One region of the Duganella sp. GW821-FHT07F09 genome, then DNA from elsewhere that is predicted to be linked to it. Evidence: riboswitches for the same ligand, from Rfam matches in the RefSeq annotation. Region 1 holds a riboswitch; each other region holds the start of a gene.
The links. A riboswitch is a leader RNA that binds a small molecule or an ion and turns the genes downstream of it on or off. The one in region 1 is predicted to bind cobalamin.
Positions count from the first base shown of each region.

Region 1 (6,336 bases):
CAACGACGCACGCGCAAGTCGTCGGCGACCGCGCTTTCTCCCTGCGGCCCCGGCCGCGCCCCGAGGACAATCATGCAGCCTTGCGGCTGCCCCTCTGTACTATATGAACGGGCGGTCGCTTCGAGAAAGGCATTTATCGCGGCGACGATGCCGGGCTCGCGCTCCAGCGATTCCCATATATCGCAGCCCTGCTCGGCGGAATATAGTGACACCGCCTCATGGAACAGCCCCTCTTTACTGCCGAAGGCCGCGTACAAGCTGGGCGAAGCTATCCCCATTGCGTCGATCAAATCGGTCATCGACGTGTTCTCATATCCCTTGGCCCAAAACACCTTCATCGCCTGGCGCAACGCCTCTTCCCGATCGAATCCCCGTGGCCGTCCTCGAGTTGTCATTGCATACCTCCGAATAAATTCTATATCGAATGATACACAAATCGCTTGACCCACCTTCGGATGTTTGAGATATTTCTGTAACGATCGACACATAAAGGAAATGACCATGCATCCCCTCACTCAAAAAATCGCGCTGGTGACAGGCGCAAGCCGGGGCATCGGTGCCGCCATCGCCGCCCGTCTCGCCCGGGAAGGCGCAGATGTGGCCTTCACTTACGCCAGCGACGCGGGCGGCGCCGCGACCACGCTCGCCGCCATTGAAGGACATGGCCGTAAAGGACTGGCCATCCGTGCGAACAACAAGTCGTCGGCCGAAGTCGAAGAGGCGGTTGCACAAACCATCGCCACCTTCGGCCGCATCGACATCCTGGTCAACAACGCCGGCATCTACCGCGCGGGGACCATCGATACGCTGACGCTCGACGATTTCGACGACACGATGGCCATCAACCTGCGCGCCGCGTTCGTGGCATCGAAGGCCGCCGCCGCCGGCATGGCGTCCGGCGGCCGTATCATTTCGATCGGCAGCAACCTGGCGGTGCGGGCGCCCGGCCAGGGGATGAGCATCTACACCGCCAGCAAAGCCGCCCTCACCGGCCTGTCGCAGGGCATGGCGCGGGACCTCGGCCCGCGCGGCATCACGGTCAACGTTGTCCATCCCGGCTCCACCGACACCGATATGAACCCGGCCGACGGACCGCACGCGGGCTCGCAGCGCAGTTTGATGGCGACCGGCGGCGCCGCATACGCCGCTCCGTCCGAGGTGGCGGGCGTGGTCGCCTTCCTGGCATCGCCCCAGGCGCAGTCGGTCACCGGCGCCGCATGGACGATCGATAACGGCGCCAACGCGTGATGAAAGGCTGACGATGGCCGGCGGGGTAAAATAACCACTTCCCCGATCATTAAGCAGGCCATGTTCATTCCAACTATCTCCCCCACCAACAACGATGCGCTTGGCGCCTTGCTCGACAAGGCGATCAACAACAAAACCAAACCATTGGGCAGTCTGGGGGTGCTGGAATCGCTTGCCAAACAAATCGGCCTGATACAGAACAGCCGCGAAGTCGCGCTGACGCAGCCGGCCATCCTGGTCTTCGCCGCCGATCACGGCATCGTCGCCGAAGGCATTTCCGCCTATCCGCAGGACGTGACCTGGCAGATGGTGGAGAACTTCCTGGCGCGCGGCGCTGCCATCAACGTCTTCGCGGCGCAGAACAACTGCGAACTGCGCGTCATCGACGCCGGCGTCAATCACGACTTCGGCCCGCGCGATGGCCTGACCGACCGCAAGCTCGCCAACGGCACGCACAACTTCGCACAGGAACCTGCGATGACGCGCGCCACCTGCGAGGCGGCGCTGGCCGCCGGCATGGTGCTGGCCACTGAATTGGACGGCAATGTGGTCGGCTTCGGTGAAATGGGCATCGGTAACACCACCGCCGCCGCCGCGCTGATGCACAAGCTGACGGGCATCCCGGTTGCCAATTGCGTGGGCGCCGGCACCGGCCTCTCCGCCGACGGCATCCTGCACAAGCAGCGCGTGATCGAAGCGGCGGTCGGCCGCCATGAAGCCGTCACGGAGCCACTCGACGTGCTGGCCACCTTCGGCGGATTGGAAATCGCCATGATGACGGGCGCCATGCTCAAGGCGGCAGAACTGCGCAAGGTGCTGCTGATCGACGGCTTCATCGTCACCAGCGCGCTGCTGGTCGCCGCCCGTCTGCAGCCGGCCATCCTCGATTACTGCGTCTTCGCACACTGCTCCGACGAAACCGGCCATCAACAAATGCTGGCGGCGCTGGACGCCAAACCGCTGCTCAATCTCGGCTTGCGGCTGGGCGAAGGCACCGGCTGCGCGCTGGCGCTGCCGCTGCTGCACGCGGCCGTCAACTTCCTGAACCAGATGGCCACGTTCGAATCGGCCCAGGTCAGCGAAAAGTCCAAGTAAGGACAGGCTCAGTGCACCAGCTCCGACTGTTCTTCACCGCGCTGCAGTTCTTCACGCGCCTGCCGATCCCGCGCTGGGTGGGCTTCGATCCCGCGTGGCTCAACCAGGCATCGCGCTATTTTCCGCTGGTCGGTGTGGTGGTGGCGCTGATCGCCGGCGCGGTCTACGTTATAGCCTTCAAGTTTTTCCCTCCCGTGATCGCCGTCATCCTGTCGGTCGCCGCCGGCATCTACGCCACCGGCGCCTTCCATGAAGACGGCTTTGCCGACATGTGCGACGGTTTCGGCGGCGGCATGACGCAGGAGCGCGTGCTGGAGATCATGAAGGATTCGCGCATCGGCGCCTACGGTGCGATCGGCATCTTTTGCCTGCTGCTGCTGAAGTGCGCGATCTTGACCCATATACCGCCATTCGGGGTGCTGGCGGCCCTGCTGGTGGCACACCCGATGTCGCGGCTGATGGCGGTTTCGCTGATCTGGCGGCTGGACTACGCGCGCGCCGAAGGCAAGGCCAAGCCGCTGGCGCAGAAGATGCGCAGCATGGAATTCTTCATCGCCGCCGTCACCGCCTTGCTGCCGGCGCTGATACTTATCCATCTGGGCTGGCTGTCGTGGACAATGCTGATCAGCGGCTTCGCCCTGGCGCTGGTGGCGACCGTCTGGCTGGCGCGTAAATTCTTGCGGCGCATCGGCGGCTACACCGGCGATTGCCTGGGCGCGGTACAGCAAGTGACCGAAGCGATCTTCTACCTGTGCGTGCTCGCCGGGCTGCACACCAGCGCGCAGTCTCAGTTTTTCTAAACCATGCGACTGATATTGGTCCGTCATCCCCAACCGGTGGTCGCGGCGGGCGTCTGCTACGGCAGCACCGATTTGGAAGTCGCGCCCGGGGAGCTGGCGCGCGCGCTCGCCGCGCTGGCGCCGCGACTGCCGGCGGGTTTGCCCGTGTATTCCAGTCCATTGCGCCGCTGCGCAGGACTCGCCGCCAGCCTGTCGGCCACTCCGATTTTCGATGCCCGTCTGGTCGAAATGCATTTCGGCGGTTGGGAGATGCGAGCCTGGGACGACATTGCGCGCGCCGACGTCGACGCCTGGGCCGCCGATCTGGTCAACTACCAACCCGGCGGCGGCGAAAGCGTGCTGCGAATGGCCGCGCGCATCGCGGCCTTCCACGCCGACCTCCAGCGCCAGCTGGGCGACGACGGCGAGGCCATCGTCATCTGCCACGCGGGCGCCATGCGTTTGCTGTCCGCCTGCCACGCGGGCCTGCCACCGCAGGAGATGGCGCTGCAAGCCGCCCGGTCTCCCCACCATATCGCCTACGGCGCCACACTGATTCTGGAGTAATTGCCGCCCCCGACTCAGGTCGCGGCCATGCGCAGCTTGAAGAAGGCGTTGACCGTCAGCCTGCCGACAGCCGGATCATCGACCAGCAACTCGGGTGCCGCGAGATGCCCCGAGTGAAACAACTCGCCGTTATAAAAAATCGCCCGGTTGAACCGGGGATCAACGGTCAGCACCTTCTCGAAATGGTCGTCCGATGCGATGGCGAATGTCGGCGGCTTTGTGGGCAACGGCGACTCCCCCGCCTGCTCCATACGCTTCAATTCGCGCAGCAGCGCGGTGATTTCCGCCGGCGGCACCTTCGGCTTGAAAAAGCTGGTGCCGCCGAGACGCTCATCCTGGAACAGGTACAGCACCATGGCACCCACACCCTCCATCGGGTCCAGATCATAGGAATCGCGGTGCGGCATACGCTGGCCCGGCAACACCTGCTCCGGATGCCGCGTCGCCAGCGACAGCCGGCAAGCGATGCCGAGCACCCGGCGCGCCTTCAGCGGCGCGCGCGCATGCAGTAGAAACGCCTGCTGCACGCTGGAGACGAAGCGTCCCGTCAACGGCAACTCCGGTCCGGGATAGTAATTGCCGACCGAGTCGAGGAATTCTCCGCGCTGGAGCGCCGCATATTCCACCATCGTCTCCGGCTCGGCCAGGAAGTTATCGACGATGACGCATTGATGGCCGTCGAACAGCGGAACCACCCTCACGACCGGACGCGGATTGACCATGGGACGCAAAGCAGGAGGCGCGGATGACGGGACAAGACGGAGGTCTAACATGGGGCGCTCCAACGACGGCAGGTGAACTACCTGGCAAGATAGCGCAAATGATAACAAAGACCGCCCGCCATTCCCTCAATTATTTTTCACTATTTATCAAGTCACACATCAAAGCCGTATAATGACCGGCTTTGGTGCCCGCGCGTCCGTCCGGATGCGCAGTTAAACGGGAAACACGAAGCCGCCCTGCGGCCCACGTGTGCTGCCCCCGCAACGGTAAGCAAGTGTCGCGCGGCGCGCGACAAACCAGCTCTGACAACCACTGTGCTTCGCATGGGAAGGTGAGATGGTCTAACTTGCCAGCCCGGATACCGGCCAAAGCAGGTGGAAGTGGGCGAACGGGCCATCTCCCGGTTTTCCGCTTCTGTTCAATCTGGCCCACGGGGAAGTAGGCCGGTTGCTTCTAACAGAAAAATAAATCATGTCCTTTCCAATCTCCCGCCTGGCCTGCCGCCCGGCGGCACTGACCTCGCTGGCACTGGCGATGGCCGCCGCTTTCTCGCACACCGGCGCCTACGCCGACGAGGCGCCCGCCGACACCGTCGTGGTGACCGCCACCCGCACGCCGCAACCGCTGGCCGACATCATCAGCGACACCGTCACCATCAAGGCCGAACAAATCGCCGAAGCCGGCGCCGGCTCCGTGGTCGACCTGCTCAAGCGCCAGCGCGGCATCGAAGTAACGCGCAACGGCGGCGCGGGCAGCTCGTCCAATGTCTACATCCGTGGCGCCAACAGCAACCAGAGCATCGTGCTGGTCGACGGCGTGCGTATCGGCTCGTCCACCACCGGCGCCGCCAACTGGAGCGCCATCCCGCTGACCGCCATCGACCATATCGAAATCGTCTACGGTTCACTGAGCTCCCTGTACGGCGCCGACGCCATCGGCGGCGTGATCCAGATCTTCACCAAAAAGGGCCAGGGCGCGCCGGCGGTGACGGCCTTCGCCGGCTACGGCAGCGACAACACGCGCGAAGCCGATGTGACGGTTTCGGGCGCGACCGGCGGTGAGCACAGCTTCGGCTACGCGGTCAGCGCCGGCAAGGAAAAGTCGGACGGTTTCTCGACTGCCCGTCCCGGCCTGTCCTCGTACAATCCGGACGACGACGGCTACGACAAGGAAAACGTCTCCGGTCAATTCAGCCTGCAACTGGCCAAGGGCTACGAGGCCGGCGCGCTTTTCCTGCATAGCAAACTCGATTCGCAATATGACGCCCTGCGAGCCGGATCCTACGACGTGCGCAGCAAGAATGTCATCGACACCGCCAGCGTCTACGCCAAGGCGCAACTGCTGCCAATCTGGGACAGCCTGCTGCAATACGCGGAGACCAAAGACAAAGGCGAAAACTACACCAACGCCACCGCCGCCGGTTACGCGCGAATCAATACCAAGCAAAGTTTCATCACCTGGCAGAACGATCTGCGCATCGGCGCCGACGTGCTGCAACTGCTGTACGAGCACCGCAAGGAGGAAGTGCGGACCAACGGCTCCGCGCTGATTAATCGCGACCGCAACACCAACTCGTTCGCCGCCTCGTACAACGCCCGTCGTGGCGCCAATCTTCTGAGCGCGAGCGTCCGCCGCGACAATACCGTCTACGGCTCGCAGAATACCGGCTCGCTGGGCTACGGCTACAACATTACGCGGGCGCTGCGCGCCACCGCCAGCTACGGCACCAGCTTCCGCGCGCCGACCTACAACGAGTTGTACTTCCCGGAATACGGCAATCCGGCCAACAAGCCGGAGGAAGGACGCAACGCCGAAGTGGGCCTGCGCTACGACGACGGCGTCAACGCGCTGAGCGCCGGCTACTACCGCAACCGCCTGACGGACATGCTGGTCAACATCAATCCGTGCCCGTTCGGCCGCACCG
Region 1 covers NZ_JBWKQJ010000028.1:314-6,649, forward strand. The annotation lists gene AC07P1_RS33150 (TetR/AcrR family transcriptional regulator) at 1-503, opposite strand, end outside; gene AC07P1_RS33155 (SDR family oxidoreductase) at 502-1,248, shown strand; gene cobT (nicotinate-nucleotide--dimethylbenzimidazole phosphoribosyltransferase) at 1,309-2,343, shown strand; gene AC07P1_RS33165 (adenosylcobinamide-GDP ribazoletransferase) at 2,355-3,143, shown strand; gene AC07P1_RS33170 (histidine phosphatase family protein) at 3,147-3,689, shown strand; gene AC07P1_RS33175 (DUF6445 family protein) at 3,704-4,462, opposite strand; cobalamin riboswitch at 4,578-4,796, shown strand; gene AC07P1_RS33180 (TonB-dependent receptor domain-containing protein) at 4,884-6,336, shown strand, end outside.

Region 2 (6,336 bases), on a different contig from region 1:
AGGTCATGAATCAACGCCGTGCCGTCACCCGTGGGTTGACCCGCATCGTAGCCGTCGGCCCGCATCGCTTCCAGGATGCGAATCAGCGACGCCGGCGCATCCAACCCGACCGCGTTGCCGATCTGCGAAGCCTTGCTGCTCGAATTGGTGAACATGAAAGCCACGCGTTTCTCGGCGTTGGGCAAGCGCTTAAGACGCGCGAAACGTGAGGCGATGCCGGCGATGCGTGCCACCCGGTCCGGCAGCGGGTCGTACTCGACCGCCTCGTTCGGCAAGCCGGCCGCGCGCGCCTTGAACGATAGCGGCACCGTGATGATGCGGCCGTCGAATTCCGGCAGCACCACGTTCATCGCCGTATCGAGCGGGTTGAGGCCGCGCGCCGACTGGCTCCATTGTTCCAGGGTCATGCCGCTGGCGATGGCCTGCAGCACCGGAACGTCGAGCGCCTCCAGCACGCCGACCGACCATCCAGCCGGCGTCGGGCCGCCCGGCGTGATCTCGCCCATCGCGAACGAGGTGGTATTAATCAGCACATCGATATGCACTCCCGACGCATCGGCGAGATAGCGCAGCGCGCTGGGCAAGCTGCCGCCATCGCCGGCGCCTGCGCGCAGCGACGACGTAAACACCGGCAGCACGTTCATGCCGCGCGCTTCCAGCGCGGCCAGCATGGCGTCGATGAAGCGCGTGTTCCCGCTCATCCAGTGGGCGCGATAAAACACGATGCCCGCGCTTGGACGCGCCGAATCGCGCAGCGCCAGCCAATCCGCCAGGCCGGCTCCGGGCGCCAGGTCGGGATGATAAATGCCGTGTTCCGGCAGCGGATGCGCGGGCTCGAAACCGAAGCCGGTCAACAGCAGGTGGTCGGACAGATAGCGCAGCAGCTGCGCCAGATTGGCGCTGCCTCCGGCCTGGAAGTACTTCAATGTCATCTGCAGCACGTCCGCCGATACCGCCGACACAGCGGCCAGCTCGGGATCTGGCTCACCGGTTCCGCTGACGACGATCAAATGCCGGCCATGGCGGCGCGCGTGATCCACCAGTTCCGTAAATCCGGGAACGCCGCCAAGTCGGCCCAACACGCGCACGATGATCACCCGCGCCGCGCGCAAATCCCCCGCCAACAACGCCGCCATCGAGGTATCGGCATCGAGCGACTGCAGGTTGACTCCCGCCACGCCAGCGAAGCCCGAAGGCAGCTGCGCCTGCGCCTGGTGCAATACCGTCAGATCGTTGGACGCATGCGTCAGCAGTGCTACGTGCGCCGGGCCGGCTGCTGTTTCAATCATCTTTGGGTTCCGGTGCGCAGGTATCGCCTTCACCAAGGCGATGGAATATCAGGTCGCCGACTTCGCGCCCGCCGATCAAGTGCTCGTTGACGATGCGTTCCGCATTGGCCTCGTTCACCCGCTGGTACCACACGCCTTCGGGATAGACCACCATCACCGGTCCCTCGTAGCGGCACGCCACCATGCAATGGGTGCGCGTGCGCTTGACGGCAAGCTCCGGATGGGCGTCGATCATTTCGCCCATGCGCTCGAACACGGCCTGCGCGCGTCCCTCGACGGGAGCGCAACGCGGACCGACGCACATGAATAAGTGACGGTGGTGGGTTCTCATCGATCGGCGAAGCGCTTGTGGAAGAAGCCGGTCAGCGCGCCCAGCACCAGCCAGAACACGCCATTGGCGAGCGCCGTGGCGTAGACAAAGGAACGCTGCAAATGTTCCGGTGCGACGCTGGCATGGACCAGCGGCTGAGGCGCGCCGACCAGATGCGGCACCACCAGCAACGCGACGGCCGCCAGCTTCAGCGCCCAATGACGGCCGAAGGCCAGCATCGCCAACGCGGTGGCGGTCGACATCGCGGTCGCGATCCACCAGCCCTGGCGGACGGCCACCGGCGCGGCGGCGGTGCCGGGCAGCTCCGGCGGCAATCCGACCGACGGCGCCAGAAAGAACACCGCGTAACCGGCGGCGCCCCACAACAGGCCGGAACGCCAGTCGACCGGCCGTCCGCGCAACCCGATGGCGGCGGCCAGCAGCAGGCCATAACCGACGGCCATGCTGACGTCGGCCAGCGCGGTGTACAGCGTGCGCTCGACGCCGTCCTCCGGCTGCCAGCCACCATGTTCGTGCGGGGCTTCGTGCGACACTTCCTGCGACACGTCGTGCACATGCCGCGCGCCGTCGGCGTGCATATGCGCCACCGGCTCCGCCCCGCCCGCCGATTCCAGCACCTCGGCCTGCGCGATGATGCGCGTCACCTGCAGGTGCTGCACGCCGGTCAGCAGCAAACCGGCCAGCAGGCCGGCCGCCGCAGCGGTTCGCACCATGCGATTGAACATGCCGGCGCCCGCGCCGGCCCCTGCGCGGCTCAATGACACGGGAAGCCCGCCGAATGGCGGCTGTCGTGGGCGGCGTTATGCAGCGCTTCCATCGACGCGAACCCCGCGCCGAACAACAGCACCGCGCCCAGGCTCGCGGCCATCAAGGCCGCCATCAGCTTGTCTTTCAGTGCGACGGGACGGGCATGCACGGGGGCATGGGCCTGGCCGGCGTGGATAGTGTTGATGGACATATTGGTTTCTCCGAAAAGCAGCGACGACCACGGGGTCGAAAAGCTCGTATCGGAAGATGGACCAGGGGAGAGACGAATGCGGCGCCAGGGAGGACCGGAACGAAGATGCGCGGATCGAGCCTTGGCAGTTCTCCACCCGTATCGCCCTCCGCAATACAAACGTGTTTACCGCTACTGGCTGGTTTCCGGGCTGGCGAGTGGGCGTCCATCCGGACACACCTGGATTTGCGCCTTCCCATGCAATCGCACAGTGGCATCGTACAAATCCTTAACCTCGCTTACCGTTGCGGGGGCAGCGCCGGCATTGCCGTTCCAGCGGAACGACGCACCGGCTTCCCATTTAAATCTGCAAACGATCATTTGCAGATACCAGAAGCTGACTACCGGCGCAGTATAGGTCTGCGCCTGCGGAATTGCAAGACGATCATGCCATCGTGCGCGGGTCGGTGTCGAGTCGTCCTGGTGTCAGCCGTCCACCGGATGCGCCGGCGTGGCGAGCATGAGCTGGTAAAACGCCAGATCCAGCCAGCGCTCGAACTTGAAGGCGGCATGACGAATAGTGCCCGCGTGCACGAATCCCAACTGCTCGTGCAAGGCGATGCTGGCCGCGTTGGCCGCGTCGATGCCGCCGACCAGGATGTGCAGGTCGGCCTGCCGCGCGGCGTCGATGATGGCGCTTAGCAAAGTGCGTCCCAGCCCCTTGCCGCGCTGGTCGCCACGCACATAGATCGAGTGCTCGACCGAGTATTTATTGGCCGGAAAGCCGCGAAACGCGCCGTAGCTGGCGAATCCCAGCAACTCGCCCGCCCCGTCCTCCAGCCCGATGACCGGATAGCCGCCCGCGCGCTTGGCCGCGAACCAGTTCCTCATCGTTTCCATCGTGCGCGGATGATACTCGTACAGCGCGGTCGAGTTGGCGATCGCGTCGTTGAAGATGGCGAGGATGGCTGCGGCGTGGCGTTCTTCCGTACAGCTGATGAGTTGCATTGGGGCTCCGAAATATGGATTTTGATTGAGACTCGTCAACATGATAGACGATAAATCTCAAGTCATCACACGACCATATCGGCCACCCAAACATTTTCGTACAGAAAATAAAAACAAAGGGATAGACTGGGTTACGGATGCACTTTCCTTGTTGTAATATTACGAAAAAAGGGGTATCGCGCCTCATCAAGAATAAATATAGCGAGGTAGGATTAATCATGAAACGAGCTCACGCGCCCTCCATTCGAACGAGACTAATCTGGCTGGTGGTGGCCTGCGTCGTCCCAGCGTCGCTGATGGTGGTAAAGATGATCGCCTCCGACTACGAGCTCGCGCGCGCGGCGTTTATCCGCAGCGCGATGACGACCGCCCACGCCAACGCGATGGCGATCGACAAGGAATTCGCCGTCATCGAATCGACGCTCAAGGCGCTCGCCACCTCCCCCAGCCTGATCGGCGACGACCTCAAACAGTTCTACGGCCAGGCGCGCGCGATCTGCGCCAGCCAGGACATTTTCAACATCGTGCTGGAAGACGGCACCGGGCAGCAACTGGTCAACACCTTCCGGCCCTACGGCAGCGCGCTGCCCAGCGCAAGCATGGACCACCTGTTGACCTACATGCAGAACAACGATGCCACCGCCATTTCGCGGGTGTTCATGGGGCCCATCTCCAAACGCTACATCGTCTCGGTCGGCATCCCCGTCACCAGAAAGACCAGCGGCTTCCACGCGCTGAGCGCCGTGGTGACGGTCGAGCGCTTCGGCGCCATCCTCAAACAGCAGCAGTATCCCGAGCACTGGATCACCACCATCCTCGATAACAAAGGCACGGTGGTGGCGCGCACGAGCGACATGCAGCGCTACGTCGGACAGAGCGCGATTCCCGAGGTGCTGGAACGGCTGCAGGAACTGCCGGAGGGCGTTTTCGAGACCAGAACGCTCGACGGCAAGCCTATCCTGGCCGTGCTGGCCAAGGCCCCCAATTCGCAGTGGACGGTGGCCATCGGCATTCCCATCGAGGTGTTGAACTCCCAACTGCTTGCCAAACTGTGGACGCTGGTGCTGTCGACCATCCTCCTGCTGGGCGGCGGCTTGCTCTTCGCCTGGCACATCGGCAACCGCATCAGCCGCTCGATCCGCGACCTGGTGGCGCCGGCGCTCGCCCTCGGTGCCGGCGACAGCATCGAGCCGGCCACCTACGGCCTGCGCGAGGCGAACGAAGTGGGACAGGCGCTGGTCAAGGCGTCGAAGATGCACGCGCTGGCCAAGCACCAGGCCACGCACGACCCGCTGACCGGCCTGGCCAACCGCGCCATGTTCACCGAATTCCTCGCCCGCCAGCTCAATCTCAGCGAGCGCAATCAGGAGCCGATGGCGGTGCTGTACCTGGATCTGGACAACTTCAAATTCATCAACGACACCTACGGCCACGGCGCCGGCGACGAGCTGTTGAAAGACGCCGCCAACCGTCTGCGCTCGGAACTGCGAAAATCCGACATGGCGGCACGGCTGGGGGGCGACGAGTTCGCGGTGGTGCTGGTTGCCAGCGGCGAGGACGACGCGGCCGGCGTCGTCGACAAGCTTTCGCAACGCCTGGCGATGCCCTATGAGATAGACGGCCATGCATTGCTGGCCGCCGCCAGCATCGGCGTGGCCGTGTATCCGCAGTCGGCCGGCACCGCCGACGACTTGATCGCCTTCGCCGACGATGCCATGTACAAGTGCAAGGCGGAGCGCAAGAAGGCGCGCGCCGTCACGATCGACTGAGGCCGACCAGGCGGCCGGTCAATCCCGGCCGGCGCCCTCCACATACACCTCGTCGCCACAGCCCACCGCGCGCGTACGCGCGGGCGCGGCGTTGCCCACCATTTGCTTCAACTCCCCGTCGGTGCTGAATTCGAGCGGCAGCGACATGCGGATCTCCTGCAGGTATTTACGCTGCGTACAAATCAGCGTGATGCTGTCCGCCACCTGGGCGCCGTAGCTGGCCTTGACCCGCGCGAAGAAATCGTTGACGCGGAACGACTTGCCCACGCTGCCCAACACGATCTTGCCCACTTCAGAATCGTTCACAACCCGCACCGCCGATACGGCCTTGATGAAATAGTCGTCCGGCGACAGCGACTGGCATTTGCCGTGCTTGTTCCATTCGTAGGCGCCGAAGGTGCGCTCGTAGAAGAAGTTCGGCATCCACGGCGCGATCTTGTCGATGGTCTCCAGCTTCAGAGAGAACTGCTCGCCCTTGCAGCTGCCGTAGTTGTTGCCGCACTCCTTCTTGTTCGGCCACAGGCCGTGCAGGTTCAGGTTCTTCGCCTGCAGCGTGCCACCGTTCATGGCGTCGCACTCCGGCTTCTTGCCGTTGTACTTGACGTGTTCGCAAAAACCCGGTTGCCAGGTGATCGCCAGCAAATAGCTATCCTGCTGGTTGGCGATGTTGCACGAACCTCCGGCGGCGGCGATTTCGCGACCGCGCTGGGCCTTGCTCGGCTTATCGCTCAACTCCGGCGTGCCGCACTCCTTGCGCACCCAGCGCAGCGATGGCTGCGCGCCCGGCACCTCGACCCTGATCCAGTCGTAATCGACCTTGTTGATTTCGCGGACCGTGTATTCGGTCCCCGGCACGACTTTCTGCGCACCCGGGTTGCTCTGTTTGGCGAAGGAGGAAAACGCCTCGCAGCTCTTGGTGGCGGTGAAACTGCCATTGGCCGATTCGCTGGCGCTGCAACCGAAGGCGGTAAAAACCAGCAAGAAGGCGGCTGCGGGGACGGT
Region 2 covers NZ_JBWKQJ010000003.1:370,989-377,324, reverse strand. The annotation lists gene AC07P1_RS10180 (cobaltochelatase subunit CobN) at 1-1,289, opposite strand, end outside; gene AC07P1_RS10175 ((2Fe-2S) ferredoxin domain-containing protein) at 1,282-1,620, opposite strand; gene AC07P1_RS10170 (CbtA family protein) at 1,617-2,345, opposite strand; gene AC07P1_RS10165 (CbtB domain-containing protein) at 2,375-2,578, opposite strand; cobalamin riboswitch at 2,738-2,967, opposite strand; gene AC07P1_RS10160 (GNAT family N-acetyltransferase) at 3,044-3,565, opposite strand; gene AC07P1_RS10155 (cache domain-containing protein) at 3,784-5,334, shown strand; gene AC07P1_RS10150 (ribonuclease T2 family protein) at 5,353-6,336, opposite strand, start outside.
Region 2: linked by a shared signal. The riboswitch ahead of AC07P1_RS10165 (CbtB domain-containing protein) and the one ahead of AC07P1_RS33180 (TonB-dependent receptor domain-containing protein) in region 1 are both predicted to bind cobalamin.

Region 3 (6,336 bases), on a different contig from region 1:
GGCGACCAAGCCGATGCGTTTGAAGATGGCCCGCATCTCCTCGCTGTTGCTCAGCATTTTTTCGTCGATCTGCAAGCCGCCGTCTGGCGCCGGCGTGTCTGGCGTTTTGCGCGCCGACTGCGCGCCGGCCTTGAGCGCGCGGCCCAGCGCCACCGTTAGCGCTTCGCGCCCGAGTGGCTTGGTCAGATGGTCGAACGCGCCCAGGCGCATCGCCTCGATGGTGTTGGAGCCGCTGGCGTAGGCGGTCAGCATCAGGCACGGCACGCCGGGCACGATGGCCGGCGCCGCGCGCAGGAAGGCCAGGCCGTCATCGCCAGGCAGGCGCAAATCGACAATGGCGGCGGCGATTCCGCCCTCGGCCAGGACGCGTAGCCCGGCCTCGCAGGTGGCGGCCTGGCGCACGTCGTGGCCCAGGTCTTCCAGCGTCTCGGCCAGGGTGGCGCGGAACGCGGCGTCGTCGTCGACAATCAGGATCACGGCCATGGCAGCTCCAGTTCGATGCGGGTACCGAGTGTTTGTTGCACGCCCAAGGCCACGCGGCCGCCGTGGGCCTGCACCACTTCGCGCACCACGGCCAGTCCCAGTCCGGTGCCGCCATCGCGGCCGGTGACCAACGGATCGAATAGCGTGGTACGCAGCGCCGGCGGCACGCCGCTGCCGTCGTCGGCCACCCACAGACGCAGCAGGGCGCCGTCGCGCGCCGCGCCCAGGCGGATGTGCCCACCGGCGGGGGTGTGGGCCAGCGCGTTCAATATCAGGTTGTCTATCACGCGTTCCATTTGCGCCGGGTCGAACAGCGCGGTGGCGCGCGTGTCGTCGTCCACGCCCGGTTGTAGTTCGAGGCTTAGCGTCACGCCAAGATCGGCGGCCGCTTCGGCATGTTGCTGGACGCGCTGCGCGAGCCAGCCGGCCAGCGCCACCGGTGCGCGTTGCGGATGGAAGGAGCGCGTCAATGCCAGCAGGCTGGCCACCAGCGTCTCGAGCCGCTGTACCTGCGCCAGCGTGGTGTGCAGCGCCGCTTCGGTGCGGGCCGGACGGCGCTCCGGCGGCGCCGCCAGCGCGTTTTCGACCTTCATGCGAATGGTGCCGAGCGGATTGCGGATCTCGTGCGCCAGGCCCGCCGCCAGTCCGCCCAGCGCGGCCATGCGTTCGCTGGCCGCCAGCAATGCCGACAAGCGTTGCGCCTCGCGCCCCCAGCGGGTGAGCAGCAGGGCGAAGCCGGCACCGGCCAGCACCAGTGAGCCGAGCAGCAAACCGAGGGCGAGGATCAGATGGCGCAGCGCGCTGTCTGCGATGGTCGCCACCCGGGTCAAAGTCCAGCCGGCGACATTGGATGTCACCGGACAGGCGCTGTACACCACGGCCTCGCGCAGTCCCGGACGTACTTCGTCGACGGCGCTTCCGGCGGCCAGTGCCTGCTCCGACAATGCCGCCAGACGTGGCAACTCCGCCGCCGGCACGTCGGTCTTGGCGCCGCTGCCGTCGTAGGTCGGAAAAGCGTAGGCGAACACGCCGCGTTGCCGGTCCCACAGGCCGCCCTCGACGCCGGCGTCCTCGCGCAGGGCCATGTCGACGATGGCGCGCGCCGTCGCGGTGTCGCCGTCGGCACCGACGTCGATCCGCTCGCCGCCGGCGCGCATGATCTGGCACAGCACCGCGGCGCGCGAGCGGGCCGACGAGATCTGCCAGTCGGCGCCCTGGCGGCCCAGTTGCAGCAGCAGCCAGACCAGCAGCAGGACCATGGCCGCGATGGCCGTCCAAAGCCACAGCAGATCGCGTTTTAACATTCCGCCCAGCGCCACATTGACCTTTCGTGTCAGGTTGATATCGCAATTGTAGCGACAATCCCGGTAGTTTCTGTGCGGCACCAGACAATCGTCGCGAAAAGTGCTTGACCTTCCAATCATGGGATACTTGAAGCTAACGCCATCACCTGCTATTTGAATGACCATCATGAACTCAACCGCTGAAAAAACCGTCTCGCAATCGATCAAGATCGAGGGCATGAGCTGCGCGTCCTGCGTCGGACGCGTGGAACGTGTGCTCGCCGCCGTCGATGGCGTCAAGCAGGTCAGCGTCAACCTGGCCACCGAAATGGCGCGCGTCGAGTCGGCGCTGCCGATCGATTTCGGTGTGCTGCAGCAGGCGATCGACAAGGCCGGCTACCAGGCCAAGCCCGCGCCGGCGCCTTTCGCTCCCGCCACCCCGGCGGTGGTCGCCCCCGGCGCCAGCGGCTATGCGGTACTGCTGGCGGCGCTGCTGTCGCTGCCGTTGATATTGCCGATGCTGCTAGAACTGGGCGGCGTCCATTGGATGCTCGAGGGCCGTATTCAATTTTTGCTGGCGACCCCGGTGCAGTTCTGGCTCGGCGCGCGCTTCTACCGGGCCGGCTGGCTGGCCGCGCGCGCCCGCAGCGGCAATATGGATTTGCTGGTCGCGATCGGCACCAGCGCCGCCTATGGCTTGAGCGTCTACCAACTGCTGACCGCCACCTCGGCCATGCCGCATCTTTATTTCGAGGCCTCCGCCGTGGTCATCACCCTGGTATTGCTGGGTAAATGGCTGGAGGCGCGCGCGAAGCGGCAGACCACGTCCGCGATCCGCGCGCTGCAGGTGCTGCGGCCGGAGTCGGCGCGCGTGCGTCGCGGCGACCAGGATGTCGAGGTTCCGATCGCGCAGGTGCTGCCCGGCGAGATGGTGGTGGTGCGGCCGGGCGAGCGCATCGCCGTCGACGGCGTGGTGTCCGAAGGCGCCAGCCACGTGGACGAAGCGCTGATCACCGGCGAAAGCCTGCCCGTGGCGCGTCATGCCGGCGACCGCGTGACCGGTGGCGCGATCAATGGCGAAGGCATGCTGCTGGTGCGCGTGACGGCGGTCGGCGCCGAGAGCACGCTGGCGCGCATCATCCGCCTGGTGGAGGACGCGCAGGCCGCCAAGGCGCCGGTGCAGCATCTGGTGGACCGCGTCAGCGCGGTGTTCGTGCCGGTGGTGCTGGTATTGGCGCTGCTGACTTTAGTGGGCTGGTGGCTCGCGTCCGGCGACGGCGAGACCGCCATCATCAACGCGGTGGCGGTGCTGGTGATCGCCTGTCCGTGCGCGCTGGGATTGGCAACGCCGGCCGCCATCATGGCCGGCACCGGCGTGGCCGCGCGTCACGGCATCCTGATCAAGGATGTGCAGGCGCTGGAGCTGGCGCATCGCATCACCACCGTGGCCTTCGATAAAACCGGCACGCTGACCGAAGGTAAACCGTCGCTGGCGGTGTGCGAGCCGGCGCCCGGCGCCATCGACAAGGCGCATCTGCTGCAACTGGCTGCGGCGGTACAGCGGGGCAGCGAGCATGCGCTGGCCCGCGCGGTGCTGCAAGCCGCCGGGGATGGTGCTGCCGGCGCGCTTTTCGTCCCGGCCGTCGCCGCCGACATCGCCGCCTTGCCCGGACGCGGCGTCGCCGCGACGGTCGACGGCATGCGGCTGATCCTCGGCAGCACGCGTTTGATGCAGGAGCAGGGCGTCGAGCTCACCGCGCTGGCGGCGCGCGCCGCCGAACTGGAACGGCAAGGCCTGACCGTCTCGTGGCTTGCCACGCAGTCGCCGCAACCGGTGCGCTTACTCGGCCTGCTGGCCTTCGGCGACCGTGTCAAGCCGAACGCACGTGCCGCCGTGGAAGCGCTGCACGCGCTGAATATCGAGACCGTGCTGCTGACCGGGGACAACCAGGGCAGCGCCGATCATGTCGGCGCGTCACTCGGCATCCGCAGGGTGGTCGCCAACATGCTGCCGGCCGACAAAGCCGCCGCCATCGGTGCCATGAAGCGGCAGGACAGATGCATCGCGATGGTCGGCGACGGCATCAACGACGCGCCGGCGCTGGCCGCCGCCGATGTCGGCATCGCCATGTCCAGCGGCACGGATGTCGCCATGCATGCCGCCGGCATTACGCTGATGCGCGGCGACCCGGCGCTGGTGGCCGCGGCCATCTCGATCTCGCGCCGCAGCTACAGCAAGATTCGCCAGAATCTATTCTGGGCGTTTATCTATAACCTGGTCGGCATTCCGCTGGCCGCCTTCGGCCTGCTCAACCCCATGGTCGCCGGCGCCGCGATGGCGCTCAGCTCCGTCAGCGTGATCGGCAACGCGCTGCTGCTGCGCCGCTGGAAGCCTGACGCGCAACCTGTAAGTGAAGGAGCGAAGATATGAACATCGGACAAGCGGCCAGCGCCTCCGGCGTCTCGGCCAAGATGATCCGTTACTACGAGAGCATCGCGCTGATTCCACCTGGGCGGCGCAGTGAATCGGGTTACCGCATCTATAGCGAGAACGACCTGCACGCGCTGCGCTTCGTCAAGCGTGCGCGCACGCTGGGCTTCTCCCTGGACCAAATCCGCGACCTGCTGTCGCTGTGGCAGAACAAGGAGCGCGCCAGCGCCGACGTGAAAAGAATCGCCCTCGGCCACGTCGCAGAGCTGAACCAGCGCATCGACGAGCTGACCGAAATGCGCGACACGCTGCAAACGCTGGCGCGCTGCTGCAAGGGCAACGACAGGCCGGATTGTCCCATTCTCCAAAGCCTCGCGGGTCCCAGGTAGCCCGGAGACCCGGCGTATCTGTCCGGGCGCGCCGGAACCACGTATAATCGCCAGGTTTTGGTGCCCGCGCGTCCGTCTGGATGCGCAGTTAAACGGGAAACATGGCGCTGGCCCAGCCAGCCAACATGTGCTGCCCCCGCAACGGTAAACAAGCGTCGTCCCAGACGACTATCCGCCTCGCTATGCCACTGTGCTTTTGCATGGGAAGGTCAGGTGGATTTGCTTGCGAGCCCGGATACCGGCCAAAGAGGTGGAAGCGCCCAGGCGCTTCCTTTCAATCCGCTCACGGGGAGGTGAGTGGCTTGCTTCTGTCGCTGGATCATTCAATGCCTAACCTGCCTGCCGACGCGGCCATCCGCTCGATCGAGACGCTGCTGTACTCCATTTCCAACGTGCTGTATCTGCCCGTGCTGCTGGGGATCGCGGCGCTGACCTTGTATATGCTGGTGTGCTTCGGCACCTTCGGCGCCGAATGGCTCGAGCGCCGGCGCGGCGTGCGCATGCTGGTGGCCACCGCCCGCCACGACATGGCGGCCGTGCTGACGGCGCAGGAGGGCGAGCCGGGACTCGACGCGCGCCTCGAGCGCGTGGTGCAGCGCGCCGATGCCGCCGGCGTGCGCCGCCTGGACGGCGTGCGCTTCGTGGTGCGGGTCGGCCCGGCGCTCGGTCTGATGGGCACCTTGATCCCGATGGGTATCTCGCTGGCCGGCCTGGCGCAGGGCAATTTGCCGAAGATGGCCGAATCGATGACCACCGCCTTCACCGCCACCGTGGTCGGCCTGGCGTGCAGCGTGTGCGCCTATGTCCTGAGCCTGGTGCGCGAGCACTGGCTGCGCAGCGACCTGACCGACATCGCCTACGCCGCCGAAACCATGCTGGCGACGCACGGACACAAGCCGCACCTGATGCGCGTGGAGGCCTGACATGGCCATGCGATTTATGAACCGCCACCGTTACAGCCGCATCGGCGAGCACACCGAGGACCCGCTGGCCGGCGTCGCAAATCTGTTCGACGCCAGCATCGTCTTCATCGTCGCCATGATGCTGGCGCTGTTCTCCGCCTGGAACATGATGGACCTGCTGGACCCGAATTCGGAAGTCACCATCGCCAAAAAGAGTGCGGACGGCCGGGTTGAAGTGCTGACCAAGAAGGGCGCCGAGATCACGGTAAGCCGCGTCAGCGACAAGCCATTGTCCGGATCCGGCAAGCGCCTGGGCACCGCCTACCAACTGCCGGACGGGAAGGTCGTATATGTTCCGGAATAAGCGTTTTGGAATACTGGAAGTTGTTTCACTGCTGCTGATTTCCTTCTTCATCGTCGGTTATGTACATTCGGCGCAGGCGCCGCGTACCCTGGCGCTGATGCTCGGTGATGTCGAGTCGCGGCCGGCGGTGCTGGCGGTGCGCGGTTTGCAGGCGGAGCTGAAGGCGCTCAATGTCGTCATCCGCATCATCCCCAACAACGGCATGACGCAGGCCGACCGCAATGCCTTGGCCAGCGCCGATGTGGCGGTCGTCAACGCCAAGGGCAGGCTGGCGATGGCGGGACTCAAGGACGAACTGCAGGCGCTGAGTAAGTCGCGGCATCCCGTGTTCGCTGTCGGCGGCGCCATCGACGACAGCATCCGCGAGATGGGTGTCCAGGACGACAAGACCATCCAGCAGTATCACAGCGAGGGCGGCATCGAGAACATGGGCAACCTGCTGCGCCACATCCTGCGCCAGCATTTCGGTTCGAAACTGGAGGTG
Region 3 covers NZ_JBWKQJ010000001.1:590,733-597,068, reverse strand. The annotation lists gene AC07P1_RS02775 (sigma-54-dependent transcriptional regulator) at 1-483, opposite strand, end outside; gene AC07P1_RS02770 (sensor histidine kinase) at 474-1,787, opposite strand; gene AC07P1_RS02765 (heavy metal translocating P-type ATPase) at 1,954-4,197, shown strand; gene cueR (Cu(I)-responsive transcriptional regulator) at 4,194-4,586, shown strand; cobalamin riboswitch at 4,629-4,847, shown strand; gene AC07P1_RS02755 (MotA/TolQ/ExbB proton channel family protein) at 4,913-5,509, shown strand; gene AC07P1_RS02750 (DUF2149 domain-containing protein) at 5,511-5,852, shown strand; gene AC07P1_RS02745 (cobaltochelatase subunit CobN) at 5,839-6,336, shown strand, end outside.
Region 3: linked by a shared signal. The riboswitch ahead of AC07P1_RS02755 (MotA/TolQ/ExbB proton channel family protein) and the one ahead of AC07P1_RS33180 (TonB-dependent receptor domain-containing protein) in region 1 are both predicted to bind cobalamin.